Regions from separate parts of the Streptomyces sp. B8-7 genome, predicted to be linked through region 1. Evidence: riboswitches for the same ligand, from Rfam matches in the RefSeq annotation. Region 1 holds a riboswitch; each other region holds the start of a gene.

Region 1 (7,793 bases):
GGTGGGCCAGGTCTTCGCGGCCGTGGACCAGGACGGCGTCGACGGGCTGACGCTCATCGAACCCGGCTACACCATGCCGCACCCCACCCTGCCCGCGCTGCGGGTCGAGCGGCGCGACGACCTGTGGTGCGAGCCGATCAGCAAGGTGCTGCTGCGGCACCATGCGCTGGGCGACGACGAGTTGGCAGGTGTGGCACGTGGCGTGGTGGGATCGCTCGCCACCGTGACCATGTCGGGGCCCGGGACGGTGGAGCTCCAGCCGTGCGGCGTCACCAAGGCGACGGGGCTGGCGCTGGCCGCCCGGCACCTCGGGCTGACCCCGGCGGACACCGTCGCCTTCGGCGACATGCCCAACGACATCCCCATGTTCGACTGGGCCGCGTACGGGGTCGCCATGGCCAACGCGCATCCCGAACTCAAGGCGGTCGCCGACGAGATCACCCGCTCGAACGAGGACGACGGCATCGCCGTCGTCCTCGAACGGCTCTACGGCTGAGCCCCGGCGGGGAATCCTGAGGGCTCGACGGCGCTCAGGGGTTCGGGCGTCCACCGGCCCGGAAGGCCGGAGACTGAGGCCCCGGAGTCCGAAGCCCGGAGCCCGGGCCCGTGATTCCGGGCACCCGGGCACCCGGGCCCGGGCCCGGGACCGGGACCGGGTCCGGGGACCAAGGGGGATCAGTAGGCGCCGAAGACGTTGTCGATGGACCCGTAGCGGGCCGCCGCGTAGTTGCAGGCGGCGGTGATGTTCGCCACCGGGTCGTACGGGTCGAAGGAGGTGCCGGGCACGTGGTACGCCGCGAAGGTCGGGTCGATGACCTGGAGCAGGCCCTTGGACGGGGTGCCGGCGGCGGCGTTGGAGTCCCAGTTGTTGATGGCGTAGGGGTTGCCCGACGACTCGCGCATGATGTTGCGGTAGATGCCGTTGTAGCTGCCCGGGATGCCGTGCTGGGCCATGACGTCGAGGGACTGGCGGATCCAGCCGTCGAGGTTGCTCGGGTAGACGGTCGCGGCCGTGGCGGCGGTGGGGGCGGCCGAGGCGCTGGTCGCGCCGACGATCGGCAGGGCCAGTACGGCGGCGCCCACTCCGGCGGCGGCGAGGGCGCGGGCGAGACGGCGGCGGCGGGGTGCGTGCGGGTGCGCAGGCATGGGGGATGTCCTCTCCGGCGCCTGCGAGGTGAGCTGTCGGGTTCGGGCGGAAAGGTGCCCGGCCGTGCCCCTGAAGGCATGGCTTCACCCCAAGCCGTGCCGTACGCCGTACTGGTACGACGTGCGGACCGGCGACCTACCTGGGTCCCCCGCTCCTGCCGCTGCGTTGGTCGTGTGGGATGCCGTGGGCGGCGGCAGGACTAGGCGTCCGCCCGGCTGGCCCGGAACGTATGCGAGAGCGCGTGTCGGAAACAAGTGCGCAATTCACGGAAAGCGGCGGGACTCCATGATCCGGGTAGTTTGTTCCACTTGATCCTTTATGGCGTTCGCCGTGCAATCGCACGGCGAGGCGGCCTTCTTGGCGTCGGGGCCGGTCCGGCCCGCGTCGGCCGCGGGGTGAGCCAACTCACCGTCAGTCACAAGAAGTGCAAAACGGGCATCTATCCCAACTCGGCCTCAACCGGCTGCCCGTGGAACCCGCTTCTCCCAGGTGCGGTGGAACACCACCTCGGCGCCCTCCGTGCAGACCACCTCGTCGACGGTGACGTAGTCCGTCTCGGAGCAGGTGATCTCCGACCGGGCGCGGACCGTGACGTCCCACCCCGCGTCGGGCCGGTGCAGCCGTACCGACCGCCGGGTGTGTGTCCGGGCCGACAGCGGGTCGCCGCCGCGGAGGGCGTACGTCTCCAGCGCCTCCTCGGTGACCTGGAGCCCGTCGGGGTGTACGTGCGTGCCGTCCGGGCCGGGAGAGATCTCCACGCGCCACCTGTCCCCGGCGACGTCCCGTGCCTCGAACCGGCCCGGCCGCGGCTCGTCCAGCGTCATCGGAAGGCTCACGCCGAGCGGCTCGGCCTGCTCGGGCTCCGCGAAGGCGACCGTGTCCCGCGCGGGCCGCGACCGCACCGGCAGCTCCAGCGTGCTGCCCGCGGGGTGCAGGGTGAAGCCGTACGCCGCGTCCGGCTCCGGCCAGATCCAGGGCCAGTAGGCGGAGGACACCGCGAGCCGGATGCGGTGACCGGGTGGGAAGGCGTATCCGGCGGCGCCCAGACCGACGGTCACCGTACGGGTGCCGGCTCCCGGGCCGAGGCGTGCCATCCCCCGGGTGACCAGCGTCGACGACCCGTCCGGTGCCACGTCGCACAGGCGGGCCACGACCAGTCCGCGCTGCTGGGCGCAGGTCAGCCGCAACCGCACCCGGGGCCGCCCCAGCACCCAGGTCTCCTCGCCCGCCGCGAACCCGAAGCACACCGACCGCGCGTCCTCCTCCCGCTGGTCGGGCGGAAGGTCGGCGTCGCCGCCCGCGGGCCGGAACCGGCCGGCGTCCAGGCCGGTGTGCAGCGGGGACCGCACGGCCACGGACGCGCCCCGGAGGGCGTACGTCACCGGGGTCACGTGCGGCGAGGGCCAGGCGGGCTCCCCGACCCAGCGGCCGGGCAGCGCCGGGGGCGCGGTGGCCGGGCGGTGCGCGCCGAGGACGTACGCGCGCAGCAGCGGGTCGCCGGGCACGCCGGTGTCGGCCCCCTTGAGCCAGTGGTCCCACCAGCGGAGGGTCTCCTGGAGGAAGCCGATCGCCGGGCCGGGCGGCGCGCTCCGGTCGGGGTACTGGCACGGCCAGGGCCCGATCAGCCCCCGGACCCGGTCCGCGGGCAGTCGCTCGATCAGGCTCAGCACGCCGTCCCGGTCCGGACCCGGCCAGCCGCCCACGGCCAGCACGGCGACACCACCGCCCGGGTCACCCGCGTCGCCCGCATCGCTGCCAGCGGCGTCCGCGCCGTCGCTGTAGCTGTCGCCGCCGCCGCTGTCGGTGTCGGTGCCGGTGCCGGTGCCGGTGCCGGTGTCGGTGTCGGTGTCGGTGTCGGTTTCAGTGTCGCTGCCGGGGCCGTTGTCGGTGTCGCGGCCGGCGGCCGTCGGCCCGTCGTGATGCGCTCCCTCCTCGGTGCTGCCCGCTGCGGGGCTCCCGCCGGGCAGGTCGCCGAGGGCCGGATGTGCGTTTCGGACGTGGCCCGGGCCGTCACCGCCGCCGGGACCTGCGGGCGGCGGCGTGCTCCGGTGCTTCAGCCAGGCGGGGGCGAGGGGCTCCACGGCGTTCAGGCGCTCCAGCCACAGGTCGCGCCAGGCCTCTCCGGCGTACCGCGGGTCGGGCGGGAGGGCCGCGCCCGCGAGTGCCGCGGCGGAGCGGACGTGCAGGTCCTCCGCGAGCGGGGGACCTGCGGTCGCGTACGGTCCGCTGCCACGGCGGCCCCGGCCGCGGTCGCGGCGGTCGTCGGGAGCGCACACCACGACGACCGCCTTCAGCGGCTCCGGCGCCAGAGCCGCCACCCGGAGGGAGATGAGGCCCCCGCGCGAGATGCCGAACATGCCGACCCCGCCGTCGCACCACGGCTGAGCCGCCAGCCAGTGCACGACCTCCACCCCGTCCGCCACCTCGGACGCCGTGACCTCGAACCCCGTGACCTCGAACCCCGTGACCTCGAACCCCGAGGTCTCGGCCCCCGGGACCGCTGCCGCGCCCGCTCCGTACGTTCGGTGCGGCGCGCGGGCCGTGGCCGGCCCGGTCGCCGCCGCCTCCGGCTTCCCGGGCGGCCGTCCGTCCGCGGGCAGGCCCTCGCTGTTGCCGTGCCCGCGAGCGTCGACCCGGACGCAGGCGTAGCCGTGCCCTGCGTACCAGGGGTGGCGCTGTGCGTCCCGGGCCGCGGTGGCGTCGGTCAGCCGGTCCGGTGCGTACTCCACCAGCACCGGGACGGGCTCCCCGTCCACCGGGCGCCACACGCGCGCATGCAGCAGCGTCCCGTCCGCGAGCGGTACGCGCAGATCCTCGTGAGTGATCTCGCGCGGAAAGGACGTACGGATGGACGGAGCGTGGCGCGCGGCATGGTGCACGGGGTGCTGTGGGGGGTCCTGCCGGGTGTGCTGCGGGGGGTCCTGCGGGGGGTCCTGCGGGGGGTCCTGCGGGGTGTGACGGACGGGGTGCTGCATGGCGTGATCCCTACGAGGCCGGGTGTTCTGTTAAGTCGATAAATGTCCGTTCCTATCGGTTGATCAGCAACATACCGGCCGTGCCGCAATACCGCCCGGCCTGCGGGGTGGGTGGCGGCAGTGATCGAATCGTGACCGGATACGCTGACTTGAGTGATGGCAGCGACCTATCGACAAACCGTGTAATCGCCGGTAGACACCAGCAGACAGGAGACCCCTCGTGACCGTCGTCGGGCCGTTCGGGCTGAGCGTGCGGGACCAGGCTCTGGAAGCCGATGTCCAGGCCGGATTGACGGCTGTCGAAGAAGGGTTGCTCGAAGCCACCAAGAGCGGGGTCCCCTTCATCACGGAGGCCGCCCAGCATCTGATGCGGGCCGGCGGCAAGAGGTTCCGGCCGCTGCTGGTGATGCTGGCCGCCCAGTTCGGCGACCCCTACGCGCCGGGAGTCGTGCCGTCGGCGGTGGTGGTCGAGCTCACCCACCTCGCGACGCTGTACCACGACGACGTGATGGACGAGGCGGCCGTGCGCCGCGGCGTGCCCAGCGCGAACACCCGCTGGGGCAACTCGGTCGCCGTCCTCACCGGTGACTTCCTCTTCGCCCGCGCCTCGCACATTCTGGCCGACCTGGGACCCGAGGCCGTACGGGTCCAGGCGGAGGCGTTCGAGCGCCTGGTCACCGGCCAGATCCTGGAGACGGCCGGCCCTGCGGACGGCCGCGACCCGGTCGACCACTACCTGGACGTGCTGAGCGGCAAGACGGGCTCCCTGGTGGCCGTCTCCTGCCGGTTCGGCGCGATGATGTCCGGGGCCGGTGAGACCGTCGTCGACGTCCTCACGCAGTACGGTGAGCGGCTCGGCGTCGCCTTCCAGCTCGCCGACGACGTCCTCGACATCGCCTCCGACTCCCACGAGTCCGGCAAGACGCCCGGCACCGACCTGCGCGAGGGCGTCCCCACCCTGCCCGTGCTGCGGCTGCGCGAGCGGGCGGCCCGGCTGGGTCTCGCCGAGGACCTCGCCCTGTGCGAGCTGCTCGACTCCGACCTCACCGACGACGCCCGGCACGCCGAGGCGCTCGCCGCCCTGCGGGCGCACCCGGCGCTGGAGCAGGCCCGCCGGGACACCGTCCGGTTCGCCTCCGAGGCGCGCGCCGCGCTGGCCCCGCTGCCGGAGTGCGACTCCAAGGCGGCCCTGGTCGAGCTCTGCGACGCGGTCGTGCACCGGGCCGGCTGACGCACGACGTACGACGTACGAGGCACGACCCTCGGTCGCTGGTCGCTGGTCGCTGGTCGCTGGTCGCTGGTCGGCGGTCACCGGCCGGCGACCGTTCCTCGTGTCGGCCCCGCCGCCCCGATGCCCGTCGCCCGTCGCGCAGCCTCCCCCGCCTGCCCGTCTCCCCGCCCCGGTGGCACCCCGGAGCGCGTCGCCCCGAGGGCCGCCGCCCTCGACCCTTACGGGTCGGGTGAGGTGCCGCCCTCCCGTGTCATACCGCAGGAGTACACGGAGTTGCCTCCGCGGAGTGACGCGCCATCACCCCTCCGCCTGGTCTGATGGAGGCCACACGGACAACACCACTCCTCACCGATCCGGGTGAGAATGGCGGCTGAGGGTGGACAGTGCGCACGAGCTGAACGGCCGCCGCCGACACGGAGGTAGGGCACACATGGCACCGTACGAATCCGACGAGAGCACCACCGTCGCGACGGCCGACGGCCCGAGCGCGGCACGGCGCAGGGCCGCGCGCTACGCGGTTCCGGCCGCGGTGACCGGCGTGGCGGCGGCGACCATCGGGCTCGTCCCGGCGCTCGCCAGTTCCGGCAGCCCCGACCTGCCGAGGATCACCGCCGAACAACTCGTCCAGAACATCGCCGAGTCGGACACCGAGCAGCTGTCCGGTACGGTCCGCATCAACACCGACCTGGGCCTGCCGGACCTCGGCGGGCTGGAGAGCGGACTGCTCGCCGGCGCCGCCGGCAGCGGCGGCGGCGACGGCTCCGCCGCCGACCCCTCGGCGCGGCTCACCGAACTGGCCTCCGGCACCCACACCCTGCGCGTGGCCGCCGACGGTCCGGAGCGGCAGAAGCTGTCCCTCCTGGAGGACGCCGCCGAGTACAGCGTCATCCACAACGGCAAGGACCTGTGGGGCTACGACAGCAAGTCCAACGAGGTCTACCACTCGACGACCGACGAGCCCGCCGCCCGGTCCGGCAGGACCGGGGAACTGCCCGCCATGCCGAAGGACTTCGCGAGCGAAGCCCTGAAGTCGGTCGACGACACGACCTCCGTGACCGTCGACGGCACCGCCCGGGTCGCCGGGCGCGACGCCTACAAGCTGGTGATCAAGCCCAAGCAGTCCGGCACGACGGTCGGCGCGATCAGCATCGCGGTGGACGCCGGGACATGGACCCCGCTGAAGTTCACGCTCACCCCGTCCAGCGGCGGCGCCGCCGTCCTGGACGTCGGCTTCACCCGGGTCGACTTCGCCAAGCCGGCCGCCTCCACCTTCGACTTCCGCCCGCCCAAGGGCGCCGAGGTCACCGAGGACGGAGAGTCCGGCGAGTCCGGCGAGTCCGGCCACGGCCCGGAGCCGACCGGCGACGGCCGCTTCGAGTTCGACGAGGGCGACCTGCCGCCGGGCGTCGAGGAGGGCTTCGCCGAGGGCGCCGAGGGCATGAAGACCATCGGCGAGGGCTGGAACACCGTCGTCGTCCTGGACACCGGCGGCGAGGGCATCCCGTCCGGCGCCGACCTCGGCGACGGGGCCGGCGCCTTCGGCGGCTTCCTGGACTCCCTGGGCGACAAGGCCAGCGGGAAGTTCGGCAAGGGCACGGTCTTCAAGACCCGTCTGATCAACGCCCTCGTCACCGACGACGGCACGGTCTACGTCGGCGCGGTCACCAAGGACGCGCTGGTCGAGGCGGCCGACTCGCAGCGATGACCGCGATCGCGGGCGCGTGCGCCGGGCAGTGAGTACCGTACGCGTACCACGAGTCGAGGAAGCCGGGGGAGCCCATGCGTGCGACGTCCGCCACGGAGGGACCCGGAAGCCAGGCCCAGGGGTGGCCGGAGAACGGCCACCGGCCACCCCCGGACAGCGACGGCGGACGGCCCCCGGAGACCGGCACCGAGGCGCCCCCGGCGGAGGGATCGGGGCGGCCGCCCGTGCGGGAGACGCCGCCCGTGCGCGAGGCCGCCGGGACGCAGCCCGCGCAGGCCCCCCGGGAGCGGCCCGCGCGCCGGGCGGAGCGGGCCGTACGCGACGCCGCGGAGGACGGCGGCCCGGTGGACGAGGGCAGTGCGGGCGGCGGCGTCATCGTCACCCGGGGCCTCACCAAGCGCTACCGCGGCGGGCACCTCGCCGTCGACGGTCTCGACCTGACCGTGCCGGAGGGCAGCGTGTTCGGCTTCCTCGGCCCCAACGGCTCCGGCAAGACCACCACCATCCGGATGCTGATGGGCCTGATCGAGCCCACCTCGGGCACCGCACGGGTGCTCGGCTGGCCCATGCCCCGTGCCGCGCGGACCGTGCTCCCGCAGGTGGGCGCGCTGATCGAGGGACCGGCCCTGTACGGGTTCCTGTCCGGCCGTGACAATCTGCTGCGCTACGACGCGGCCGACCCCACCGCCGACCCGCGCACCCGGCGGGCACGGGTCGCCGCCGCGCTGGACCGGG
Region 2 (7,793 bases), on a different contig from region 1:
CCGGTCGCCGTGCGGGCGAGCAGCCCGGTCGAGGACAGCAGCACCCGGCACGGGTCGTCGGCGACCTGGAGGGACACGGTCGGCGCCGGGGCGCCCGCGGACTCCAGCAGCACCGTACGGCGGTCGGTGCCGAACTTCTTGGCGACCGCGGCCAGTTCGGCCGAGACCAGCTTGCGCAGCTCCGCGTCCGACTCCAGGATCCGGGTCAGTTCCCCGATCTCGGCCGTGAGCCGGTCCTTCTCCGACTCCAGCTCGATCCGGTCGTACTTGGTCAGCCGGCGCAGCGGCGTGTCGAGAATGTACTGCGTCTGGACGTCGCTGAGGGCGAAGCGCTCCATCAGGCGCCGCCTGGCCTCGGCCGAGTTGTCGCTGGACCGGATGAGGCGGATCACCTCGTCGATGTCCACCAGCGCGGTGAGCAGGCCCTCCACCAGGTGCAGCCGGTCCCGGCGCTTGCCGCGGCGGTACTCGCTGCGCCGCCGCACCACCTCGAAGCGGTGGTCGAGGTAGACCTCCAGCAGCTCCTTCAGGCCGAGCGTGAGGGGCTGGCCGTCGACGAGCGCCACGTTGTTGATGCCGAAGGACTCCTCCATCGGCGTCAGTTTGTAGAGCTGCTCCAGGACCGCCTCGGGCACGAAGCCGTTCTTGATCTCGATGACCAGGCGCAGCCCGTGCTCACGGTCGGTGAGGTCCTTGACGTCGGCGATGCCCTGCAGCTTCTTCGACCCGACGAGATCCTTGATCTTGCCGATGACCTTCTCCGGGCCGACCGTGAACGGCAGTTCGGTGACGACGAGGCCCTTGCGGCGCGCGGTGACGGTCTCCACGGACACCGTGGCGCGGATCTTGAACGTGCCGCGGCCCGTCTCGTAGGCGTCGCGGATGCCGGACAGGCCGACGATCCGGCCGCCGGTGGGCAGGTCGGGCCCCGGCACGTGCCGCATCAGGGTGTCGAGGTCGGCGCCGGGGTACCGGACGAGGTGCCGGGCGGCGGCGACGACCTCGCGCAGGTTGTGCGGCGGCATGTTGGTGGCCATGCCGACCGCGATCCCCGACGCGCCGTTGACGAGCAGGTTCGGGAAGGCCGCGGGGAGCGCGACGGGCTCCTGCTCCTGGCCGTCGTAGTTGGGCGTGAAGTCGACCGTGTCCTCGTCGATCGACTCGGTCATCAGGCTCGTCGCCTCGGCCATCCGGCACTCGGTGTACCGCATGGCGGCCGGTGGGTCGTCGTTGCCCAGGGAGCCGAAGTTGCCGTGGCCGTCGACCAGGGGCACCCGCATGGAGAACGGCTGCGCCATGCGCACCAGGGCGTCGTAGATCGACGCGTCGCCGTGCGGGTGGAGCTTGCCCATGACCTCGCCGACGACCCGCGCGCACTTCACGTAGCCGCGCTCGGGGCGCAGCCCCATCTCGCTCATCTGGTACACGATGCGGCGGTGCACCGGCTTGAGACCGTCGCGGGCGTCCGGCAGCGCTCGGGAGTAGATGACCGAGTACGCGTACTCGAGGAAGGAGCCCTGCATCTCGTCGACGACGTCGATGTCGAGGATCCTCTCCTCGTACGCGTCGTCGGGCGGCGGGGTCTTCGTGCTGCGGCGGGCCATCGCTGCCGGCTCCTCTTTTCTGGGTGCTCGCCTGCGGGGCGCGTGCCGGTACCGGCGGGACGAGCGCGCCCGGACCGCCCGGACCGCACGCACTCGTCCGGCCGGCACCGGCACGCCCCGCCGGCTCGCGCCTTGCTCTGAAGCATGAACGGGTTCTGACGCGGACCATTGTGGACCTCGGCACCGACAACACCGGAACAGGACCCGGCACCGCCCGTGCGCGTGTGCCCGAAGGCTACGGGATCTCGCTCTCGGCGTACGGCGGGCGGGAACTCCGACGACGGCCCGCACGCTTGCATACAGTGGCAGGACCGGCAGGACAGCAGCGGTTTTCAGCGACCGCGACAGCCATCGAAGGGACGTACATGCCCATGGGTCACACGGCCACAGACCAGGCAGGCTCCGGGGGCCTGACAGCGACCGAGCACCGCCTGGCCAACGGCCTGCGCGTGGTGCTGTCCGAGGACCGCCTGACCCCGGTCGCCGCGGTGTGCCTCTGGTACGACGTCGGCTCCCGCCACGAGACCGAGAACCGCACCGGGCTCGCGCACCTCTTCGAGCACCTGATGTTCCAGGGCTCCGGCCAGGTCAGGGGCAACGGCCACTTCGAGCTGGTGCAGGGCGCCGGCGGCTCCCTCAACGGCACCACCAGCTTCGAGCGCACCAACTACTTCGAGACCATGCCCGCCCACCAGCTGGAGCTCGCTCTCTGGCTGGAGGCCGACCGTATGGGCTCGCTGCTCGCGGCCCTGGACGAGGAGTCCATGGAGAACCAGCGCGACGTCGTCAAGAACGAGCGTCGTCAGCGCTACGACAACGTCCCCTACGGCACCGCGTTCGAGAGGCTCACGGCCCTCGCCTACCCGGAGGGCCACCCCTACCACCACACGCCGATCGGCTCGATGGCCGACCTGGACGCGGCGACCCTGGAGGACGCGCGCGCGTTCTTCCGCACCTACTACGCGCCCAACAACGCGGTGCTGTCCGTGGTCGGCGACATCGACCCCGAGCAGACCCTCGCCTGGATCGAGAAGTACTTCGGATCCATCCCCGGACACGACGGCAAGCCCGCCCCCCGCGACGGCTCCCTGCCCGACGTGATCGGCCGGGAGCTGCGCGAGGTCGTCGAGGAGGAGGTCCCCGCGCGGGCGCTGATGGCCGCCTACCGGCTGCCGCAGGACGGCACGCGCGCGTGCGACGCCGCCGACCTGGCGCTGACCGTCCTGGGCGGCGGCGAGTCCTCCCGCCTGTACAACCGGCTCGTCCGCCGGGACCGTACGGCGGTCGCGGCCGGCTTCGGCGTGCTGCGCCTGGCCGGGGCGCCCTCGCTGGGCTGGCTGGACGTGAAGGCCTCCGGGGACGTCGAGGTACCGGTGATCGAGGCCGCCATCGACGAGGAGCTCGCCCGGTTCGCCGCCGAGGGCCCGACCGCCGAGGAGATGGAGCGCGCGCAGGCCCAGCTGGAGCGCGAGTGGCTGGACCGGCTGGGCACGGTGGCCGGCCGCGCCGACGAACTGTGCCGCTACGCCGTCCTGTTCGGCGACCCGCAGCTGGCCCTGACCGCAGTGCGGCGGGTGCTGGAGGTGACCGCCGAGGAGGTCCGTGAGGTCGCCGCCGCCCGGCTGCGCCCCGACAACCGTGCGGTGCTGGTGTACGAGCCGCTGTCGCCGGAGTCCGCAGAGCACACCGAGGACGAGGACTTCCCCGAGGACCCCGAGGCCGAGGCCACCGTCCAGGCCGGGAACCACGAGAGCCACGAGAGCCACGAGAACCACGAGCACGAGGAGACGGCCAAGTGACCGAGCTCGCCGCGATGGACTTCCACCCCATGCCCCAGGCGGGCGCGGCCCGGCCCTGGGCGTTCCCGGCGCCCACCCGCGCCACCCTCGGCAACGGCCTCACGGTCCTGCGCTGCCACCGGCCCGGCCAGCAGGTCGTCGCCGTCGAGCTGCTGCTGGACGCGCCGCTCGACGCCGAGCCGGCCGCCCAGGAGGGCGTGGCCACGATCATGGCCCGGGCGTTCTCCGAAGGCACCGACCAGCTCTCGGCCGAGGAGTTCGCCGCGGAGCTGGAGCGCTGTGGAGCGACCCTGGACGCGCACGCCGACCACCCGGGTGTGCGGATCAGCCTGGAGGTGCCCGTCTCCCGGCTCGCCAAGGCGCTCGGCCTGCTCGCCGACGCCCTGCGGGCGCCCGCCTTCGCCGACAGCGAGGTCGAGCGGCTGGTCCGCAACCGCCTCGACGAGATCCCGCACGAGCTGGCCAACCCGGCCCGGCGGGCGGCGAAGGAGCTCTCCAAGGAGCTGTTCCCGGCCGCCTCGCGCATGTCCCGGCCGCGCCAGGGCACCGAGGAGACCGTCGCCGCCATCGACTCCGAGGCGGTCCGCACCTTCTACGAGCGGCACGTACGCCCCGCCACCGCCACCGCCGTCGTGGTCGGCGACCTGACGGACGTCGACCTGGACGGCCTGCTCGGCGACACGCTGGGCGCCTGGAAGGGCTCCGCGGCCGCGCTCCGCCCGGTGCCGCCGGTGAGCGCCGACGACACCGGCCGGGTCGTCATCGTGGACCGGCCCGGTGCGGTGCAGACCCAGCTGCTCATCGGCCGGGTGGGCGCCGACCGCCACGACCGGGTGTGGCCCGCGCAGGTGCTCGGCACGTACTGCCTGGGCGGCACCCTCACCTCGCGCCTGGACCGCGTCCTGCGCGAGGAGAAGGGCTACACCTACGGTGTGCGGGCCTTCGGCCAGGTGCTGCGTTCCGCGCCGGACGGCTCCGGCGCGTCGATGCTCGCCATCAGCGGCTCCGTCGACACCCCGAACACCGGGCCCGCGCTGGCCGACCTGTGGAGCGTGCTGCGCACGCTCGCCGGGGAGGGCCTGACCGACGCGGAGCGGGACGTGGCCGTGCAGAACCTGGTCGGGGTGGCGCCGCTGAAGTACGAGACCGCCGCCGCCGTCGCCGGCACGCTCGCCGACCAGGTGGAGCAGCATCTGCCCGACGACTTCCAGGCGACGCTGTACCAGCGGCTCGCCGCCACCGGGACGGTGGAGGCCACCGCGGCCGTCGTCAACGCCTTCCCGGTGGACCGCCTGGTCACGGTCCTCGTCGGCGACGCGGCGCAGATCAAGGAGTCCGTGGCGGCGCTCGGGATCGGCGCGGTCAGCGTGGTGGCGGCCGAGTAGCACGGGGACGGCGCGGGTGGCGCGGGCCGTCCCCTGTCGTACCCCCGTGCCCGCGCATGCACGCGGGCACGAGGGTACGGGGGGGGACGGCACCGGGTGCACGGGTGCACGGGTGCACGGGCCACCGTGCGTACCGGATGCACGGGTGCACCGGCCGCGGTGCGTAGCGGGTGCACGAGTGCGCCGGCCGCGGTGCGTACCGGGTGCACGGGTGTGCCGGCCGCCGTGCGTACCCGTGCCGTCCGTCCCCCGCCGCCCGCCCCGCCGGGGCTCCGGTGACGCTTCGGCCCGTGGCGCCCCGGCACCTTCGGCGGTGCCTGATTTGTGGCCGCTTACCTCGAATTGAGGGGCAGGGGTTGCCTGTCCGTCCTGTGTCATGCGCTACACATCGGCCGATCGGTTTGGGGATCACCCGATGATCCCCTTAACGTCTTCCGGGCTGTCCGTCAGGCAGTGCGCCGCATCCGCGGCACCGGACAGTCATCGCCGAGTCCCCGTGCGGCGCGAGCCAGGGGAGCCGGGGACCCACCCCTGTCGCCGCCCCGCGGTGGACGGGGTCCACATCCCTGGGGTGAATCGGGTGCCCGCGCGTGCGTGGGAGCCCGTAGGAGACCTTCCTGCTCCGAACCCGTCAGCTAACCCGGTAGGCGAGAGGGAAGGAAAGGACCAGCCACCTCATGGCGTTCACCCGCGCCACCGGGAAGCACCGTCGTCCCACCCGCATCCGGCGCACCGGCGCCCGTGCGGCGGGCATGGCGGCGCTCACCACCACCGGTGTCATCGGCACTCTGGCCGCTCCGGCGCTCGCCGCCGAACCGGAGGCCGAGCAGACCGGCCTGCTGCCGGTGCTCACCCTCGGCGACCTGGCGGCCGACCAGGTCGGCGCGCAGGCCGCCGCGCAGAAGCAGGCCGCCGAGGAGGCGCTCGCCGAGCGGAAGGCCGAGGCCGCCGCCAGGGCGCGCGCCGAGGCGCGGGCCGAGGCCGCCCGCGAGGCGGAGGAGCGCGCCGCCCGCGAGGCCGAGCGCAAGCGCCTGAACACCTTCGTGACGCCGGTCGCCGGCTCCTCGGTCTCCACCGGCTACCGCGCGGGCGGCTCCGTCTGGTCCTCCGGCAGCCACACCGGTATCGACTTCCACGCCGCCACCGGTACGGTCGTCCGGTCCGTCGGCGCCGGTACGGTCGTCGAGGCCGGCTGGGGCGGCGCCTACGGCAACCAGGTCGTCGTCCGCATGCACGACGGCACGTACACCCAGTACGGCCACCTGTCCTCGCTGACCGTCGTCGCGGGGCAGCCGGTCGCCCCCGGTGCGCAGCTCGGCCTGTCCGGTGCCACCGGCAACGTCACGGGCCCGCACCTGCACTTCGAGGCCCGCACCTCGCCGGAGTACGGCTCCGACGTCGACCCGCTCGCCTACCTGCGCGCGCACGGCGTGGAGATCTGACCGGCGCACACCCGGTGCGAGCCGTGCTCGGCCGCAGTGCCCGGCGTACGCCCGCGTAAAAGCCCCTGCCGCTCCCGGCCGGGGCTTTCGGCGTTCCCTTCCGGTCAACGGGACGGCCGATCCGGTCGAATCGGCCGTTCAGGACGGTCGCATGAGCAAAAAATAGCCATGGAATCCGGCCCGCCGTCGGAAATTCGGCGTCATTGCCATAGAGTCGCTGAACACACGTCAATCGTCGGCGTTTCACGGGCATTAAGGCGGAGGTCGCTCATGCGTGTACCGGCGCATTCGGTGTGCACGGCGATCAGGGACGACATCGTCGCCGGTGTCCACGAACGCGGGAGCCGGCTCACCGAGGAAGTGCTGGCGCGACGCTACGGCGTCTCACGCGTTCCCGTCCGGGAGGCCCTGCGCACGCTGGAGGCGGAGGGCTTCGTGGTGACCCGGCGGCACGCGGGCGCGTGTGTCGCCGAGCCCACCGAGCAGGAGGCGGCGGACCTGCTGGAGATGCGCATGCTGCTGGAGCCGCTGGGGGCCGCCCGGGCCGCCCAGCGGCGCACCGAGGCGCATCTCAAGGTGCTGCGCGGGCTGGTCAGGCTGGGGCAGGAGCGGGCCAGACGCGGCAACAGCGAGGATCTGCGCTCGCTGGGCGGCTGGTTCCAGGAGACCCTCGCCCAGGCTTCCGGCAGTCCCGCCCTGATCGCGGTGCTGACGCAGCTGCGGCACAAGATCGCCTGGATGTACGCCGTGGAGCCCCCCGCCGCCGGACCGGTCGAGTCCTGGGCCGAGCGCGGCGCGATCGTGGACGCGGTGGCCCGCGGCGACAGCGAGCGCGCGCGGGCGATCACCGCGCTGCACGCCGAGCGGGCGGGGGCCGCGCACCGGCTGCGCGTTCCGGGCCAGCCGGACCGCGCGGACCGTGTGAGGACTTCGCAACATCCCGTAAACATGTCGGGTCCGCGGCCTTAACGCGTACGCCGTATACAAAGAGAGGATATCGGCGGCGGGGTTTTCCTGCGCTGCCGCTTTCCGCTTTTCCCGGTAATTCGGGGGTGCGTTGTTCGGCATGTCCGCGGAATGGCGGACGGGCCTTCCGGCGGGTGTGCCGGGTCGTCGCGGCCGGACGTTCCGCGGCGTGTGCCCGATGGTCGCGGCCGTGCGTCCCGAAACGGTGTCGGGCGGCGGCGGCCGCGCGTTGCGTGCGGTGTCCGCGTCCGCTCCCGCTCGGCCGTTCGTACGCCGCGGGGGAGAGGGCCGGGCACGCGGGGGAAGCGCCGAAGCCGTGGCCGCCGCCGCCCGGGGTGGCCACGGCTTCGGCGCGCGTCGCGCGGGCCGGCTCACACGGTCTCGGGGAGCTCCTCAAGGCCCTCGGCGACCAGCTTGGCCAGGCGGTCGAGGGCGACGTCCGCCCCCTCGGCGTCGGAGGCGAGCACGATCTCCTCGCCGCCCTGGGCGCCCAGGCCGAGGACGGCCAGCATGGAGGCCGCGTTGACGGGGCTGCCGTCGGCCTTGGCGATCGTCACGGGGACGCCTGCGGCGGTGGCGGCTCGGACGAAGATGGAG
Region 3 (7,793 bases), 180 kb from region 1:
GCTGCGCAGCCACGGCCTGAACCCGCAGTAGCCCCTCCCCGCGGCGTTGGCGGTGAGCCCCGTCGGCCGCCCGGCGGGGCCTTTCGCGGTCCTGACCTCCTGACCCGCCCCGGTGCCGCGTGCCGCGTGCCGTGCATCCGCGCGGGTGCGCGGCACGCGGCACCGGGCGGTTGTCAGAGTTTCTCCACCGGCGCGTACCGCAGCACCAGCCGCTTCGGCTTCCCGTCGCCGAAGTCGATCGACGCCTGCGCGTTGTCCCCGGAGCCGGTCACCGCGAGGACCGTGCCGAGCCCGAACTGGTCGTGGGTGACCCGGTCGCCGACCGCGAGGGCCACCACCGCCTTCTGCGCGACGCGCTTGGTGGCGAACCCGGACGCACCCGACGCCGACGAGCGGGAGCGGGTCGACGACAGCGAGGCCGCCGCCGCTGCGAGCGGCCCGGCGGGGGCGGGCGCGGCCGATCCGGTCCGCTTCCACTCCAGGTGCGCGGCCGGGATCTCCTCCAGGAACCGGGACGGCGGGTTGTACGACGGCTGCCCCCAGGCGCTGCGCAGCGTCGACCGCGTCAGGTAGAGCCGCTCCCGGGCGCGCGTGATGCCGACGTAGGCCAGGCGGCGCTCCTCCTCCAGCTCCTTGGTCTGGCCGAGGGCGCGCATGTGCGGGAAGACGCCGTCCTCCATGCCGGTGAGGAAGACCACCGGGAACTCCAGGCCCTTGGCGGTGTGCAGGGTCATCAGCGTGATGACGCCGGAGCCCTCCTCGTCCTCCTCGGGGATCTGGTCGGAGTCGGCGACGAGTGCCACCTGCTCCAGGAACTCGGCGAGGGTGGGCGGCACGCCCGGCTGCTCCTCGCCCTCGCCGCCCGTCCCGCGCTCCTGCTCGAACTCCAGCGCCACGGCGGCGAGTTCCTGGAGGTTCTCGATGCGGGTCTCGTCCTGCGGGTCGGTGGAGGCCTGCAACTCGGCGAGGTAGCCGGTGCGTTCCAGGACGGCCTCCAGCACGGTGGCCGGGCCCGCGCCGGACTCGACGATCGTACGGAGTTCCTCCATCAGCGTGTTGAACCGCTTCACGGCGTTGGCGGACCGGGCGGCCATGCCGTACGCCTCGTCGACCCGCCGCAGCGCCTGCGAGAAGCTGATCTTCTCCCGCTGGGCGAGGGCGTCGACCATCGCCTCGGCGCGCTCCCCGATGCCGCGCTTGGGCACGTTGAGGATGCGGCGCAGCGGGACGGAGTCCTCCGGGTTGGCCAGCACCCGCAGATAGGCCAGGACGTCCCGGACCTCCTTGCGCTCGTAGAAGCGGACGCCGCCGACGACCTTGTACGGCAGGCCGACCCGGATGAAGACCTCCTCGAAGACACGGGACTGGGCGTTGGTGCGGTAGAACACCGCCATGTCCCCGGCCCTGGCCTCGCCCGCGTCGGTGAGGCGGTCTATCTCGTCGGCGACGAACTGCGCCTCGTCGTGCTCGGTGTCGGCGACGTAGCCGGTGATCTGCGCGCCGCTGCCCGCGTTGGTCCACAGGTTCTTGGGGCGACGGGACTCGTTCCGCTCGATGACGGCGTTGGCCGCGGAGAGGATGGTCTGGGTGGAGCGGTAGTTCTGCTCCAGCAGGATCGTCGTCGCGTCCGGGTAGTCCTCCTCGAACTGGAGGATGTTGCGGATGGTCGCGCCGCGGAAGGCGTAGATCGACTGGTCCGCGTCACCGACCACGCACAGCTCGGCGGGCGGCAGGTCGTGCTCGGCGGGCGGCACGTCGACCGGGTGCTCCCGGGTCCCGACCAGTTCGCGGACGAGGGCGTACTGGGCGTGGTTGGTGTCCTGGTACTCGTCGACGAGGACGTGCCGGAAGCGGCGGCGGTAGTGCTCGGCGACGTCCGGGAAGGCGCGCAGCAGGTTGACCGTCGTCATGATCAGGTCGTCGAAGTCCAGGGCGTTCGCCTCGCGCAGCCGCGACTGGTACAGGGCGTAGGCCTGGGCGAGGGTCTTCTCGAAGCCGTCGGAGGCCTGGGCGGCGAAGTCCTCCTCGTCGATCAGCTCGTTCTTCAGGTTGCTGATCTTGGCGCTGAACGACTTGGGCGGATAGCGCTTGGGGTCGAGGTCCAGATCACGGCAGACCAGGGCCATCAGGCGCTTGGAGTCGGCGGCGTCGTAGATCGAGAAGGACGAGGTGAAGCCCAGCTTCTTGGACTCGCGGCGCAGGATGCGCACACACGCGCTGTGGAACGTCATCACCCACATCGCGTTCGCGCGCGGGCCGACGAGCTGCTCGACGCGCTCCTTCATCTCGCCCGCGGCCTTGTTGGTGAAGGTGATCGCGAGGATCTGCCCCGGGTGCACCTGCCGCTCGGCGAGCAGATGGGCGATGCGGTGGGTGAGCACCCGGGTCTTGCCGGAGCCGGCTCCGGCGACGATGAGCAGCGGGGAGCCCGCGTGGACGACGGCGGCCCGCTGGTTGTCGTTGAGCCCCTCCAGCAGCGCCGCGGGGTCGACCGGCGGGCGGGGCGCGCCGCCGCGGTAGTACCCGCCCGCGCTCCCCTCGTCGCCCGCGTCACCGGTGGCCCACCGGTCCGGGGGCACGTCGAACTTCCCGCCGAACAGATCGTCCGGAACCCGCTCCGGAGTGTGATCGTCCTCGGGCGGCGGCGGGTGCTCCTCCTCGTGCCCGCGGGGGGGCTGGAGGTCCGCCAGGAAGCTGTCGTCAAAGAGGCTGCTCATCGCTCTCCGAGTCTAGGCGGCCCCACCGACAACCGGCCCCGGTCCCGCGAACTCCCCGCCGCCACGCTCCGTCACCCGACCGGCACCGCCCGCACCGGGACATGCCCGGACCGGCCGAGGTCACAAAAATGTATCGGGCATATCACCCGCCAACCTTCACACAAGCCACACGAGTTGGCTACCGTTCCGGGCAGGACGCACGACCCCCACCGGCGAACCCCGCCGGGCCGCGCGGCCTCCGCCGAGTCCGGTGCGCACTGCGCCCACCGGAGCCGGGGACCCACCGAACCCGGGGTGAATCGGCCCACTCCCACACGGGAGCGGCCGTAGGGCAACCCTTCCGAAGCACCCGCCCGAACCCGACAGCTAACCCGGTAGGCGGCCGATGGAAGGAGTCGCCTCTCTTGGCGTCGCACCGCAGGACGCGTCCCACCGGGCCGCGTGTCGCAGGCATCCGCACCCCCGCACTGGCCACCGCCGCCCTCACCTCGGTGGCCCTGATCTCCCAGTCGGCCGAAGCCGCTCCCACCGACGACGGCAGGCCGACCCTGGAGGAGATCGAGAAGAAGGTCGACGACCTCTACCGGCAGGCAGGATCCGCGACCGAGAAGTACAACTCCGCCAAGGAGCGGACCACGAAGCAGCGCAAGCGCGTCGACGTCCTCCTCGACGACGTCGCCGAGCGCACCCAGAAGCTCAACGACGCGCGCGAGGAGCTCGGTTCCCTCGCCGCGGCCCAGTACCGCACCGGCGCCGCCACGCCCGGCACGGCATCGGTCCTGCTCGCCGACAGTCCGCAGGACTACCTCGACCGGGCCCAGCTCATGGACCGGATGACCGGCCGTCAGAAGCACGCGGTCGACGACTACGTCACCCAGCAGTCGACGACCATGGAGAAGCGCCGCGAGGCCACCGAGAGCCTGGCCACGCTCACCGACTCCCAGGCCGAGCTGAAGGCCGCCAAGGCCACCGTGCAGGCCAAGCTGGCCGACGCGCGCGAGCTGCTGTCCCGGCTGACCGCCGAGGAGAAGGCCCGGCTCGCGGCCGTCGAGGAACGCGAGCGCGAGGAGGCCGCCCGCAAGGCCGCCGAGCTGGCCGAGCAGCAGCGGGCACGGGAGGCCTCCGAGGCCGCCGAGGCCGCCGCCCGGCAGGAGGCCGAGCCCGGGCCGAGCCCGTCCGCCGGCGTCCCCTCGGGCACGTCCGCCGACAGCCCGGCCCCGCCCGCCCAGGATCCCGGCGCCGCCGCCTCGAAGGCCGACATGGCGCTCGCCTTCGCCCGCGCCCAGATCGGCAAACCGTACGTCTGGGGCGCGGCCGGCCCCGGCTCCTACGACTGCTCCGGCCTCACCCAGGCCGCCTGGCGGGCCGCGGGCGTCACCCTCCCGCGCACCACCTGGGACCAGGTCGGCGCCGGCACCACCGTCCCGCTCTCCGACGCCCGGCCCGGCGACCTCGTCTTCTTCTACGACGACATCAGCCACGTCGGCCTCTACATCGGCGACGGCATGATGATCCACGCCCCCAAGCCGGGCACCTACGTCCGCGAGGAGTCCGTCTTCTACGACGGAGAGTCCGCCATCCACAGCGTGGCCCGCCCCGCCTGACCCTCCCACCACCCGGGGTGCTCCTCCCCCGCCCGGAGGAGCACCCCAGCCACCCCGACGGCACAGGAACCCGCGCACCAAGAGGGGCGCGGGAAACCGCGCACCGAAGGGGCGCGGGGAACTGCGCACCGAAGGGGCGCGGGGAACTGCGCACCGAAGGGGCGCGGGGAACTGCGCACCGAAGGGGCGCGGGGAACTGCGCGACCAGCCACAACGCACCCCGCACCCAACCACCCACCGAAGCACCCACCACCCACCCCACCCCACCCCCCAAGCAGCGCGAGAAACCGCACACCAAAAGGGGCACGGGGAACTGCGCACACACAGGGGCGCGGGGAACTGCGCGACCAGCCACGACGCACCCCGCACCCAACCACCCGCCTACCCCGCCCCACCCAGCGGAGCGCCTAGCATCGGCCGCATGCCCGCACCCTCCTCCCCGCCCGCCCGGCGGAGGCCGCCCGCGGCCGGGGCCGCCGTGATCGCCACCGGCGTCCTGTCCCTCGGCATGCAGCTGGCCGGCCACGCGGTGCTCTCGGGGATCCTGCTCGTCCTGGCCTGCGCCGCCTGGCTCCCGCTCGCCGTGTACTCCGCCGTACGGCTGCTGCGCGAGCGGGGGTGGTGGCGGACCGAGGCGGCGTCAGCCGCGGGGCTGGCCGCCGTGACCGCGACGACCGTGCTGGGCACCCGCTTCTCGGACCTGGACTGGCGCCCCCTGGCCGCCGCGCTGCTGGCGCCGGCCGCGCTGCTGTGGGCTCCGCTGCTGCTGGTGTCGGTCCGGCACTGGCGCCGGGCGATGCCGGGGACCGTGTTCCTGGGCTCGTTGGCGACGCAGGGGCTCGCCCTGCTGGCGGCGGCCCTGGCCGGGGCGGAGGCGGTGGCCTGGCTCGCCCACGCGGCGCTCGTCCTGTTCTGGCTGGGCCTCGTCGTCTACGGTTTCGCGCTGGCCCGCTTCGATGCGCGCGAGCTGGTCCGCGGCGGCGGGGACCAGTGGATCGCGGGCGGTGCGCTGGCCCTGTCCGCGCTGGCGGGTGCGGAGCTGATCGCCGCCGACAGCGCACGGCTCTATCTCTGGAACGACGACGACCAGGGCGTCCTCCGTTCGACCACCCTGACCCTCCTCGTCCTGGCCCTGGCCGCGTACGCCGCCGTGCTCGCCGCCGAGATCCGGTGGCCGCGGCCGCGCTACGACGTCCGCCGCTGGTCCACCGTGTTCCCGATGGGCATGACCGCGGTGGCGGCCCAGTCCGTCGCCGCCGAGCTGGACGTCACCTGGCCGGACGGCCTGGGCGAGGTGCTGCTGTGGGTCGCCGCGGCCGCCTGGCTCGCGCTCTGCTGCTGGGCCGTCGTGGACGCCCGCGGCGCACTGCGCGGGCCCCGGCCCGCACCGGACGGGGTCAGGTCCAGAGCACGGCGATGAAGACGTTCGCCGTGGTCAGCAGGCCCACCAGCCCGAACAGCCGCCTGTCCACCTTCTCCTGCTTCTCCTGCTTCTCCTGCTTCTCCTGGTCGCGCTGCACGTAGACGAGACCCAGGATCACCACCAGCAGGGCCAGCTTCACGCCGATCTTGATGTTGTCGACCGACTGGTCGTCGGCCTGGTTGAGGCCGACCAGGACCACGCCGGTCACCAGCATCGTCAGGGCGCCGTGCAGCATGGCCGGGACGAACCGGGCCGTGCCCTGGCCCATCGCCTTCATCTGGGTGAGGAAGCCGCCCAGGAGGGCGGCGATGCCGATGATGTGCAGGCCCACGAAGAGATGGATGAGTACGTCCATGAGGCCGGAGCCTAATCAGGGCCCGCCACCGGCCGGGCACCGGGCCCACCCGCGCCGGGCCCACCCGCACCCGGCGCAACGCCCCGGACGGGCGCCGCGCACCGACCGGCGGCGGGCTGTGCGGAGGGAGGCCGGGCACGCCGGCCGGCCCCCACCGGACGGAAACAGGCCGGACCTGAGCGGGCCGGGAGCAGGCGGGCCGGGATGCAGGCCCCGGCCAAGGCCTGCATCCCGGCCGCCCGGCACACTGCCGCCCGGCCGCCCGGCCGCCGGTACGGCCACCGTGCGACGGCCGCCCGACCACCACCCTGCATATATGCGTGCCATAGCACCCCACCGCCCGCTCGGGCCGCGGAACCCGCACTTCGATCAGCGCACCCGGTGAAGTCGGCAGCCCGGGCCCCCGGTCCCGGTCAGGTCCGGTCACCTGCCGGTCGGCCCCCGGCACTTCCGCACATCACGTCACCACTCCGTCACTCTCCGGTCTAGCGTCCACCCCCAGGTGACCGGCTCCCCACCGCCGCCCGGCCCGGGCGGCAGCCGGACGCCACCGCCGAGAAGTCCGGCGGCGACCGCTCCCCCTGTGCGGGCGCCGCCGGATCCGCGGGAGCCCCGGGCTCCCGCAGGCCGCTCCCCCCTGGCGGTGCCGCCCCGTGCCCGCCGGGGTGGGGCGGTCCCGGCGGTCCGAGGAAAGGACGTACAGGCCCACGTGGCAGCGCACCGCAAGTCCCGACAGCGCTCGGCCGGCGGCAACACGGCCCGTACCGCGGCCACCCTCGCCCTGGCCGGGGCCGCCACCGCGACCGTCTTCGACGGCGTCGGCACGGCCGCCCCGGAGCCGACCGCGGCACAGGTCAAGGCCCGGGTGGACCAGCTGTACCAGGAGGCCGAGCAGGCCACCGAGAAGTACAACGGCGCCAAGGAGAAGGCCGACGCCGCCGAGCAGCGGCTGGCCGAACTGCGCGACGAGGCCGCCCGCAGGGAGGACCGCCTGAACGCGGCCCGCGACGCCCTCGGCTCCCTCGCCGCCGCCCAGTACCGTCAGGGCGGCCTCGATCCGGCGTTACGGCTCGCGCTCTCCGACGACCCGGACGGCTTCCTCGACCACGCCTCCTTCGCCGAGCGCGCGGGCGACCGCCAGTCCGCCGCCGTACGCCGGGTGCGCGACCAGCTCCGCGGCATCGAGCAGCTCCGCGGCGCCGCCCGGGTCCAGCTGACCTCGCTGAAGGCCCGCCAGGCCGAACTGCGGCGCCACCGCGGCACCGTCACCGCCAAGCTGGCGACGGCCCGCCGCCTGCTGTCCCGGCTCACCGAGGAGCAGCGCCGCAGCTACGCCGCGGGCGTCACCGCCGCCGGTACGGACCGCGCCTCCCGGGCCGGGGCTCACCCCCGCGACACCCTCCAGGCCTCCACCGCGACGACCGCGTCCAGCGCCGCCCCCACCTCACGCGCCTCCGCGGCCGTCTCCTACGCCTACAGCAAGCTCGGCAGCCCCTACGTGTGGGGCGCCACCGGCCCCGACGCGTTCGACTGCTCCGGCCTCGTCCAGGCCGCCTACCGCTCCGCGGGCGTGCAGCTGCCCCGCACGACGTACGCCCAGATCGGCGCCGGCCGCCGCGTCTCCCGCGCCGAACTCCTCCCCGGCGACCTGGTGTTCTTCTACTCCGGCATCAGCCACGTCGGCCTCTACGTCG
Region 4 (7,793 bases), on a different contig from region 1:
GGGCCGGAGTCCATGTGAACGGACTCCGGCCCTGAGTCGTTCCATGACGCTTGTGCCGTCTCCCCGTCTCCCCGTCTCCCCGTCTCCCCGTGTGCTCGTACGCCACGCCACGCCATGCCACGCCCCGGTGCCGGCTCCCGGTCCCTCTCCGTGGCCGTCGCCCTGAGCCGTCCGCGTCAGGCGGCGGCCGCGTCAGGCGGCGGCCGGCCCGCCTGCGTGCGCCGGCCCGCTCCCGGCGTAGCCCGGTCGGACCGTTCCGCTCGCCGCGCGGGGGTGCACCGGCGAGGCTGGACGGACGGGCCGAGGCGCGGCCCGACCGTCGACGTACGCCGGGAGACAGGGTGCCGGCTGGTGAGGTGAGGGGTGTGGGACCGCCCGTCGGGCCGGTCGGCGGCTCGGCGGCCGCAGCCGACGACCGGCGGCGGATCTCGTCGACCCGTGCCTTCGTCCGCGTCCTGCCCGTCCTGCTGATCAGCGCCGGACTCGTCTACGACGCCCTCACCCCGGACGTGTACGCCGCCGCACCGTTCTTCACCGCCGCGCCCCTCGTCGCCGCCCCGCTGTACTCACGGCGCGGCACGGTGCTCATCGGCTCCGCCGCGGTCGTCGTCGTCCTCACCCTGCACGTGCTGATGGGCATCGCCCTGGAGGCCGAGGCGGTCACCGAGCAGATCACCGTCGTCACCGTGGCGTTCCTCGCCGTCGTCATCAACGTCCTCGTCCGCCGCAGCAGCGAGCGGCTCGCCTCCGCCCGGGAGATCGCCGAGGCCACCCAGCGCGCCGTCCTGCCCGAGCCCGCCGAACGGATCGGGGGCCTCGACATCGCCGCCCGCTACGAGGCCGCGCAGGAGGACGCGCTCATCGGCGGCGACCTGTACGCGGTGCAGGACACCCCGCACGGGGTGCGGCTCGTCGTCGGGGACGTCCGCGGCAAGGGCATGGGTGCGGTGTCCGCGGTCGCCGTCGTGATCGGGGCGTTCCGGGAGGCGGCCGAGCAGGAGGCCACCCTGGCCGGTGTCGCCGACCGGCTGGAACGCGCGCTCGACCGTGAGGGGGCGCGTCGGGCGGGCCTGGACGCGCTGGAAGGGTTCACCACCGCCGCGCTCGCCGAACTGCCGCACCGCGAAGCCCTCGCACGCGTCCTCAACCGCGGGCACCCCCCGCCGCTCGTGCTGTACGGCGACGGCACCGTGCGCCCGGTGCACCCGCGCAGCCCCGCGCTGCCGTTGGGCCTCGGCGACCTCGGCCGCGGGCCGGACCGGGTCGAGGAGGTGCCCTTTCCGGGCGGGGCCACCCTGCTGCTGTACACCGACGGGCTGTCCGAGGCCCGTGACGCGGACGGCGTCTTCTACGACCCGGAGCTGCGGCTCACCGGCCGGGTCTTCCGCGGGCCCGCGGCGCTGCTGTCGGCTCTGGCGGAGGAGGTACGCGGCCACTCGGGTGGCGCACTCGGCGACGACATGGCCCTGCTCGCCGTCCGCCGTCCCCTGGATGCGGCGGGCTCCGCGGGGGCCGAGGGGTCCGCCGGCAGGAGGAGCGGGGGCGGCGGGTCGCCGTGAGTTCCGGAGCCGCCCGGCGGCGGGTCTTCTCCGGCTCGCGTCACGCGATGTGATCGGACGGGTGCCCTCCGCATAACAGCTGAGTAAACGTCAGAAACTCGGACGTCGTGGGTGCCGGGTCAACTCGCCCGGCTTTCGCCCCTCCTGGGGTGAATCTCCTGCCCGGAAACTGCAATGATCAAGCCGAACAGCTTGGAAAGAGGGACCCGCTTCTATTACTGTCCGATAACGCAGCGGTCGTCCCAGCCGTCACAAGAGGCGGCTCCGTGCGCACGCGCCGAATCCCGCAAGGGAACCGGGGAACCACCAACTTGGGGTGAATCACGCGAATGCCCGCCGTGCACCGACGGCCGGTATACGCGCGTAGGAGACCTTCCTGTTCCGAACCCGTCAGCTAACCCGGTAGGCGAGAAGGAAGGAAAGGAGTACGCCCACGTGGCGTCCAACCGGCCTGCCCCGCAAGCCCCGTTCGTGCCGGGCCAGCGTTCCGCCGACACCGCCGAGGTCTTCGCCTACGGCGGCCCCCGCACCGACGACGGTCCGTGGGAGGAGTGGAACCCCACCGCGGACACCGTCCGCCCCGTACGCGGCAGGCACCGGGTCTCCAAGCAGCGCGGCGGCGGACTCGCCCGCAGCTCCACCGTCCTCGGCGTCGGCGTCATAGCCGCTGTCGGCGCCGGCGGCATGGCCAGCGCCCAGTCCGGCAAGCCGCCGGTCGCCATCTCCATGCCCGACCTGCCCTCCGTCGGCACCCTGCTGTCCGACGAGGAGCAGCCCGCCGAAGAGCCCGCCGCCCCGCTCAGCGGCATCGGCACCACGGCCGCCGACACCGCCCAGGGCGCCGACGACGCAGGCGAGGCCCTGCGGGCCCGCATCATCGCCCAGGCCGAGCGGCAGCAGAGCCAGGCCGACACCAAGGCCGCCCAGGCCGCCCAGGCCGCCGCGGCGAAGGAACTCGCCGAGGCCGCCGCCAAGGCCGAGAAGGAGGCCGAGGCCGAGGCCGCCGCCGCGAAGGCCGCCGCGGAGGAGGAGGCCCGCAAGAAGGCCGAGGCCGAGCGGCTCGCCGAGCTGGCCCGCCAGTACACGCTGCCGACCTCCTCGTACACGCTCACCTCCCTCTTCGGGCAGGCCGGCTCCATGTGGTCCTCCGGCTACCACACCGGCCTGGACTTCGCCGCGCCCACCGGTACGCCCATCAAGGCCGTCCACACCGGCACGATCACCGAGGCCGGCTGGAGCGGGTCGTACGGCTACCGCACGGTCCTCACCCTGGAGGACGGCACCGAGCTCTGGTACGCGCACCAGTCCTCGATCAACGTCAGCGTCGGCCAGAAGGTCAACACCGGCGACGTCATCGGGCGCGTCGGCGCCACGGGCAACGTCACCGGTCCCCACCTGCACCTGGAGGTCCACATCGGCGGGGCCGCGGGCGGCGTGGACCCGCTGGCCTGGCTGCGCGAGCGGGGTCTCACCCCCTGAGACGCCCCTGCCGATCCCGCACGGCACCGGGCGCCCCCCCGCCCGGTGAGGTGCCCCGGCCCGCCCCGTCGGGCCCGGAGTGAACCGGCGGTCCTGACGACACCCCCCGACGTCAGGGCCGCCGGTTCCTCATGTGCGGTACGGGGCCGGGGACGGGCTGACCGCACTCGTGGCCGTGGCCGTGGCCGTAGTAGTCGTCGTCGTAGCCGTGGTGGGCGGTCGTGGGTGTCCGGCGGGGCGGTGCGGCCGCCGCCCGCGCCGCGTACCGCAGCGCCGGTCCGGCCGTGGTGCGGCCCGCCCACAGCGCGTGCAGCAGCTCACGTTCCCGTGCGGTGAAGTCCGCACCGGCCCCGTTCCGGCGGCCCCGGTGCCGCAGGAACGCCAGTGACGCCGCGGCCGCCTCGTACCGGGCCACCTGACGGCCCGCCGCCCTGCCCAGATGGCGCGCCGCGTACGCGCGGGCCAGCCCGCGGGCCCGCATCGAGCCCAGGACGTACGGTTCCGCCGGCGTCAGCCAGCCCGCCGTCACATACACCCCGAGCTCCTCGCGCACCGCGTGCAGCTCCCGCTGACGCGTCCGGATCAGCAGCCAGGTCACCAGGCCGAGTGACGGCACCATGATCGCCCCGTACACCACGGGGAAGCCGTACCCGCCCCACGCCACCGCGCCGTTCCACACCGCGTGCAGGCCCGTCGCGGGCAGCAGACCCGCCAGCGGCAGCAGCACCCTGCTCCGCGGCCGGCCGTCACCGCACAGCGCGGCGGCGCCGAACCCGATCCCGGTCAGCACCGTGAACAGCGGGTGCGCGAACGGCGACATCACCACCCGCACGAAGAACGTCACCGCCGTCACCGAGGTGAGCCCCGCGCCCCCCGTCAGCCGGTCCGTGCCGAAGGCGCTGCCCAGGTAGAGGACGTTCTCCGTGAAAGCGAAGCCCGTCGCCGTGACACCCGCTATCACCACACCGTCGACGACGCCGGTGAGATCGCGGCTGCGGAACAGGAACACCAGCAGCACCGCCGCCGCCTTCGCCGACTCCTCCACCACCGGCGCCACGAACGTCGTGCCCAGCGCGTCCGCGCCCGCCGGATCGGCCGTCGCCGCCGCGATCCAGCGCATCGCGAAGCCGTTCGCGACGATCGCGATCAGCGCCGCCGCGCCCGCACCCCACGCGAAGGAGAACACCAGGTTCCGCAACGGGCCCGGAGCCACCCGGTCCAGCCACCGGAACGCGGCGAGCAGCAGGGGCACCGGCAGCACGGCCAGGCCCAGGCCCACCACCAGGCCCTCGGTGCCGGTCTGCTCGCGCACCAGCGCCAGGATCACCAGACCCGACACCGCCAACAGGCCGGTCAGCGCGGCCCGGCCCACCCAGGAGGGCCGCCCCCGGGGACCGCCCCCGGGCGCGGCACGTCCCGGCCGGACCGCGGGAGGCGTCGCGTACGGGGGACGACTGGCCACGGCATCGACCCTAGCGAGGCAGGGGCGCGGCCCGCCGACGGGCGGGCGGGACTCAGCCGCCCTGGGGTTCCTGCGGTGCCTGGGGTTCCTGCGGTTGCTGGCGTTCCTGGGGTTCCCGCGGTTCCAGGGAGGGGCGTGCCGCCGGACCGACGGCCTCGGCCGGCCCGGTCACGGGCTCCTGCGCGCCGGGGGCGTCGGCCGAGGGGGCCACGCGGCGGAACAGAACGTCGTTCACGACATGTCCCTTGTCCAGTCCCTGACCCTCGAAACGGGTCAGCGGCCGGAACGCGGGACGTGGCGCGAAGCCGCCCTCCCGCCGCGTGTTCTCGAAGTCCGGGTGCGCCGTCAGCACCTCCAGCATCTGCTCCGCGTACGGTTCCCAGTCCGTCGCGCAGTGCAGCAGCGCGCCCGGCTTCAGACGGGTCGCGGCCAGCGTGAGGAACTCCGGCTGGATCAGGCGGCGCTTGTGGTGCCGCTTCTTCGGCCACGGGTCGGGGAAGTAGACCCGCAGGCCGTCCAGGGACGCGGGCGCCAGCATCTCGCGCAGCAGGATGATCGCGTCGCCGTTGCCGACGCGGATGTTGGTCAGGCCGTGGTGTTCGGCCAGGCCGAGGAGATTGCCCTGGCCGGGGGTGTGGACGTCCACCGCGAGGATGTTGGTGTCCGGGTCCGCCGCGGCCATCTGCGCGGTGGCCTCTCCCATGCCGAAGCCGATCTCCAGCACGACGGGGCGGTCGTCGCCGAACAGCCCGGCCGGGTCGTCGATCCGGTGGCCGTCGATGTCCAGGCCCCACTTCGACCACAGCCGCTGCAACGCGTCGGCCTGGCTCGCGGTGACGCGGCTGCGGCGCGGCTGGAAGCTTCGGATACGGCGCTCGAAGTGGGAGCCCGCGGGGTCGGGCTGCGGGCCGTCGGGGAAGCGGGGGGTGCCCTTGGCGCGGAGGTGGGGGCGTGAGGGGGCGGCGGGGTTCGGGGAGTCAGACACAGTGGGTCGATTTTACGGGGCGGGTTTGGGGGGTGGCCCTCGCGTCCTTGCGGTGGCCTGGCGCGGCCTGCGGAGGCGGGGAGGGGGCGGTGGCCTCTGCGGCCTGCGGAGGGGTGCGGCGGTGCCGGGGGTTTGCGCAGTTCCCCGCGCCCCTGTCGTGGGGTGCCGGCGGTGGGCGGGTGCGGGTGCGCGGGCGTTGTGCGTGGCTCCTGCGCCTCTGTGGTGGGTTGCCGGCGGTGGGTGGGTGCGGGTGCGGGTGCGGGTGCGGGTGCGTCGGGGCTGTGGGGCTGTGGGGCTGCTCCCCGCGCCTCTGCGATGGGGCGCGGCCGGTGGGTGGGTGCGTGCATCGGTGGTGGGTCGGGGCCGCGCCGGGGGGTGTCCGTCCTCGGGCCGGCGGTGGGGTGGGCCGGGTGGTGGGAGGGGTTGTCGCCGGCCGCTGCGGGCGGGCACCCCCCGGCACGTCCCCTCGCCGCCGTGGGCGGCCTTCCGCCCTCGCGGGCGCCCCCGTCGGCATGTGTCTGGCCGTCGTGGGGGGGGGTCGTTTCTCGGCTCGTTCCTTCGCTGCCGTGGGCGGCCTTCCGCTGTCGCCGTGGGCTCCTCGTCGGCGGGTGTCTGGTGGTCGTGAGGGCGGGTGCCTCTCGGCTCGTTCCCTCGCTGCCGTGGGTGGCCTTTCGTTGTCGCGGGCGCCCCCGTTGGCATGTGTCTGGCCGTCGTGGGGGGGGGGTCGTTTCTCGGCTCGTTCCTTCGCCGCCGTGGGTGGCCTTCCGCTGTCGCGGGCGCCCCCCGTCGGCAGGTGTCTCGCCGTCGGCAGGTGTCTGGCCGTGGGTGGGTGTCTGGTCGTGGGTGGGTGTCTGGTCGTCGTGGGGGCGGGCGTCTTCCGGCGGTACGTGCACTTGTCGGGCGGGCCGGTGGCCGGGGTCCGGGGGCCGGGGGCCGGGTCAGAGGGTGGAGAGGGCGGTGAGGGTGCGGCGGGCTATCTCGCGGCCGATGGGGAGGGAGGCGGTGGCGGCGGGGGAAGGGGCGTTGAGGACGTGGACGGCCCGGGGGGACTCCCGGATGAGGAAGTCGTCGGCGAGGGTGCCGTCCCGCAGGACCGCCTGGGCGCGGACGCCGGCCGGGGCGGGGACGAGGTCTTGGGCTGTCACGGCGGGCAGCAGGCGGCGCACCGCCGCGGTGAAGGCGGGGCGGGACAGGGAGCGGTGGAGTTCGCCCGCGCCGTAGCGCCAGTGGCGGCGGGCGATGCGCCAGGAGCCGGGCCAGGCGAGGGTGGCGGCCAGTTCGCCGGGCCGCACCGTCGTCCAGTCGTATCCCTCGCGGGCCAGTGCCGGTACCGCGTTGGGGCCCACGTGGACGCCGCCGTCGATGCCGCGGGTGAGGTGGACGCCGAGGAAGGGGAAGGCCGGGTCGGGCACCGGGTAGACCAGGCCGCGCACCAGGTCCGGGCGGGCCAGCTCGAAGTACTCGCCGCGGAAGGGGACGATCCGCATGCCCGGGTCGTCGCCGGTCATGCGGGCGATCTCGTCGCAGTGCAGGCCGGCGCAGTTCACCAGGAACCGGGCGCGGACGACGTCGCCGCGGGTGGTGCGGACAGCCACGCCGAGGGCGGGGCGGCGGTCGATACGGCCGGCCTCCGCGCCGTAGTGGATCTCGGCTCCGGAGGCCTGGGCCAGCCGGCGGGCGACGGCGGCGAAGTCGCACACGCCCGTGGTGCCGACGTGGATCGCCGCCAGGCCGCGTACCTCGGGCTCGTACTCGGCGATCTGCGTGGGGCCCAGTTCGCGGACCGGGATGCCGTTCTCCCGGCCGCGCTGCACCAGGGCGTGCAGCCGGGGCAGCTCGGAGCGCTCGGTGGCCACGATCAGCTTGCCGGTGACCGCGTGGTCGATGCCGTACTCGGCGCAGAACTTGACCATCTCGGCGGCGCCCCGCACCGCGTAGCGCGCCTTGAGGGAGTCCGGACGGTAGTAGATCCCGCTGTGGATCACGCCGCTGTTGCGGCCCGTCTGGTGCCGGGCCGGTCCCGTCTCCTTCTCCAGGACGGTGACGCGCGTACCCGGCGCGGCCCGGGTGATCGCGTACGCCGTCGACAGCCCGACGATGCCACCACCGATCACGAGCACATCGCAGTCGTATGCGGTCTTCCGCACCTGGCTCCACCTCCCGGTTCCGATAGTGCACTGCGCCACTGACAATGCTTTGAAACCAGGAGCGGGGGTCCCGGCGGCCACCGGGTCACGAAACCGTGCCTCAGGCCGTGGTCATGAGCAGGGGACGGGCCCGCTCCCGCAGCTCCACCACCCGCGGCTCG

The links. A riboswitch is a leader RNA that binds a small molecule or an ion and turns the genes downstream of it on or off. The one in region 1 is predicted to bind cyclic di-AMP.
Region 2: another riboswitch for cyclic di-AMP. It lies ahead of AC5K6T_RS31420 (M23 family metallopeptidase); the one in region 1 lies ahead of AC5K6T_RS00520 (transglycosylase SLT domain-containing protein).
Region 3: another riboswitch for cyclic di-AMP. It lies ahead of AC5K6T_RS01370 (C40 family peptidase); the one in region 1 lies ahead of AC5K6T_RS00520 (transglycosylase SLT domain-containing protein).
Region 4: another riboswitch for cyclic di-AMP. It lies ahead of AC5K6T_RS24285 (M23 family metallopeptidase); the one in region 1 lies ahead of AC5K6T_RS00520 (transglycosylase SLT domain-containing protein).

What each region holds. Positions count from the first base shown of each region.
Region 1 covers NZ_JBYRRL010000001.1:115,734-123,526, forward strand. Annotated here, with positions in the region: gene AC5K6T_RS00515 (HAD family hydrolase) at 1-496, shown strand, start outside; gene AC5K6T_RS00520 (transglycosylase SLT domain-containing protein) at 676-1,146, opposite strand; cyclic di-AMP (ydaO/yuaA leader) riboswitch at 1,152-1,329, opposite strand; gene AC5K6T_RS00525 (CocE/NonD family hydrolase) at 1,603-4,122, opposite strand; gene AC5K6T_RS00530 (polyprenyl synthetase family protein) at 4,343-5,353, shown strand; gene AC5K6T_RS00535 (LolA family protein) at 5,784-7,058, shown strand; gene AC5K6T_RS00540 (ABC transporter ATP-binding protein) at 7,301-7,793, shown strand, end outside.
Region 2 covers NZ_JBYRRL010000008.1:36,402-44,194, forward strand. Annotated here, with positions in the region: gene AC5K6T_RS31405 (DNA gyrase/topoisomerase IV subunit A) at 1-1,604, opposite strand, end outside; gene AC5K6T_RS31410 (M16 family metallopeptidase) at 1,970-3,403, shown strand; gene AC5K6T_RS31415 (M16 family metallopeptidase) at 3,400-4,788, shown strand; cyclic di-AMP (ydaO/yuaA leader) riboswitch at 5,263-5,453, shown strand; gene AC5K6T_RS31420 (M23 family metallopeptidase) at 5,466-6,230, shown strand; gene AC5K6T_RS31425 (GntR family transcriptional regulator) at 6,501-7,199, shown strand; gene AC5K6T_RS31430 (HPr family phosphocarrier protein) at 7,568-7,793, opposite strand, start outside.
Region 3 covers NZ_JBYRRL010000001.1:296,835-304,627, reverse strand. Annotated here, with positions in the region: gene AC5K6T_RS01380 (M23 family metallopeptidase) at 1-31, shown strand, start outside; gene pcrA (DNA helicase PcrA) at 174-2,717, opposite strand; cyclic di-AMP (ydaO/yuaA leader) riboswitch at 2,947-3,113, shown strand; gene AC5K6T_RS01370 (C40 family peptidase) at 3,122-4,321, shown strand; gene AC5K6T_RS01365 (SLAC1 family transporter) at 4,743-5,741, shown strand; gene AC5K6T_RS01360 (hypothetical protein) at 5,719-6,099, opposite strand; gene AC5K6T_RS01355 (C40 family peptidase) at 6,809-7,793, shown strand, end outside.
Region 4 covers NZ_JBYRRL010000004.1:970,033-977,825, forward strand. Annotated here, with positions in the region: gene AC5K6T_RS24280 (PP2C family protein-serine/threonine phosphatase) at 366-1,559, shown strand; cyclic di-AMP (ydaO/yuaA leader) riboswitch at 1,825-1,983, shown strand; gene AC5K6T_RS24285 (M23 family metallopeptidase) at 1,995-3,038, shown strand; gene AC5K6T_RS24290 (PrsW family intramembrane metalloprotease) at 3,151-4,500, opposite strand; gene trmB (tRNA (guanosine(46)-N7)-methyltransferase TrmB) at 4,553-5,485, opposite strand; gene lhgO (L-2-hydroxyglutarate oxidase) at 6,424-7,632, opposite strand; gene AC5K6T_RS24305 (NsdA family TPR-like regulatory protein) at 7,733-7,793, opposite strand, start outside.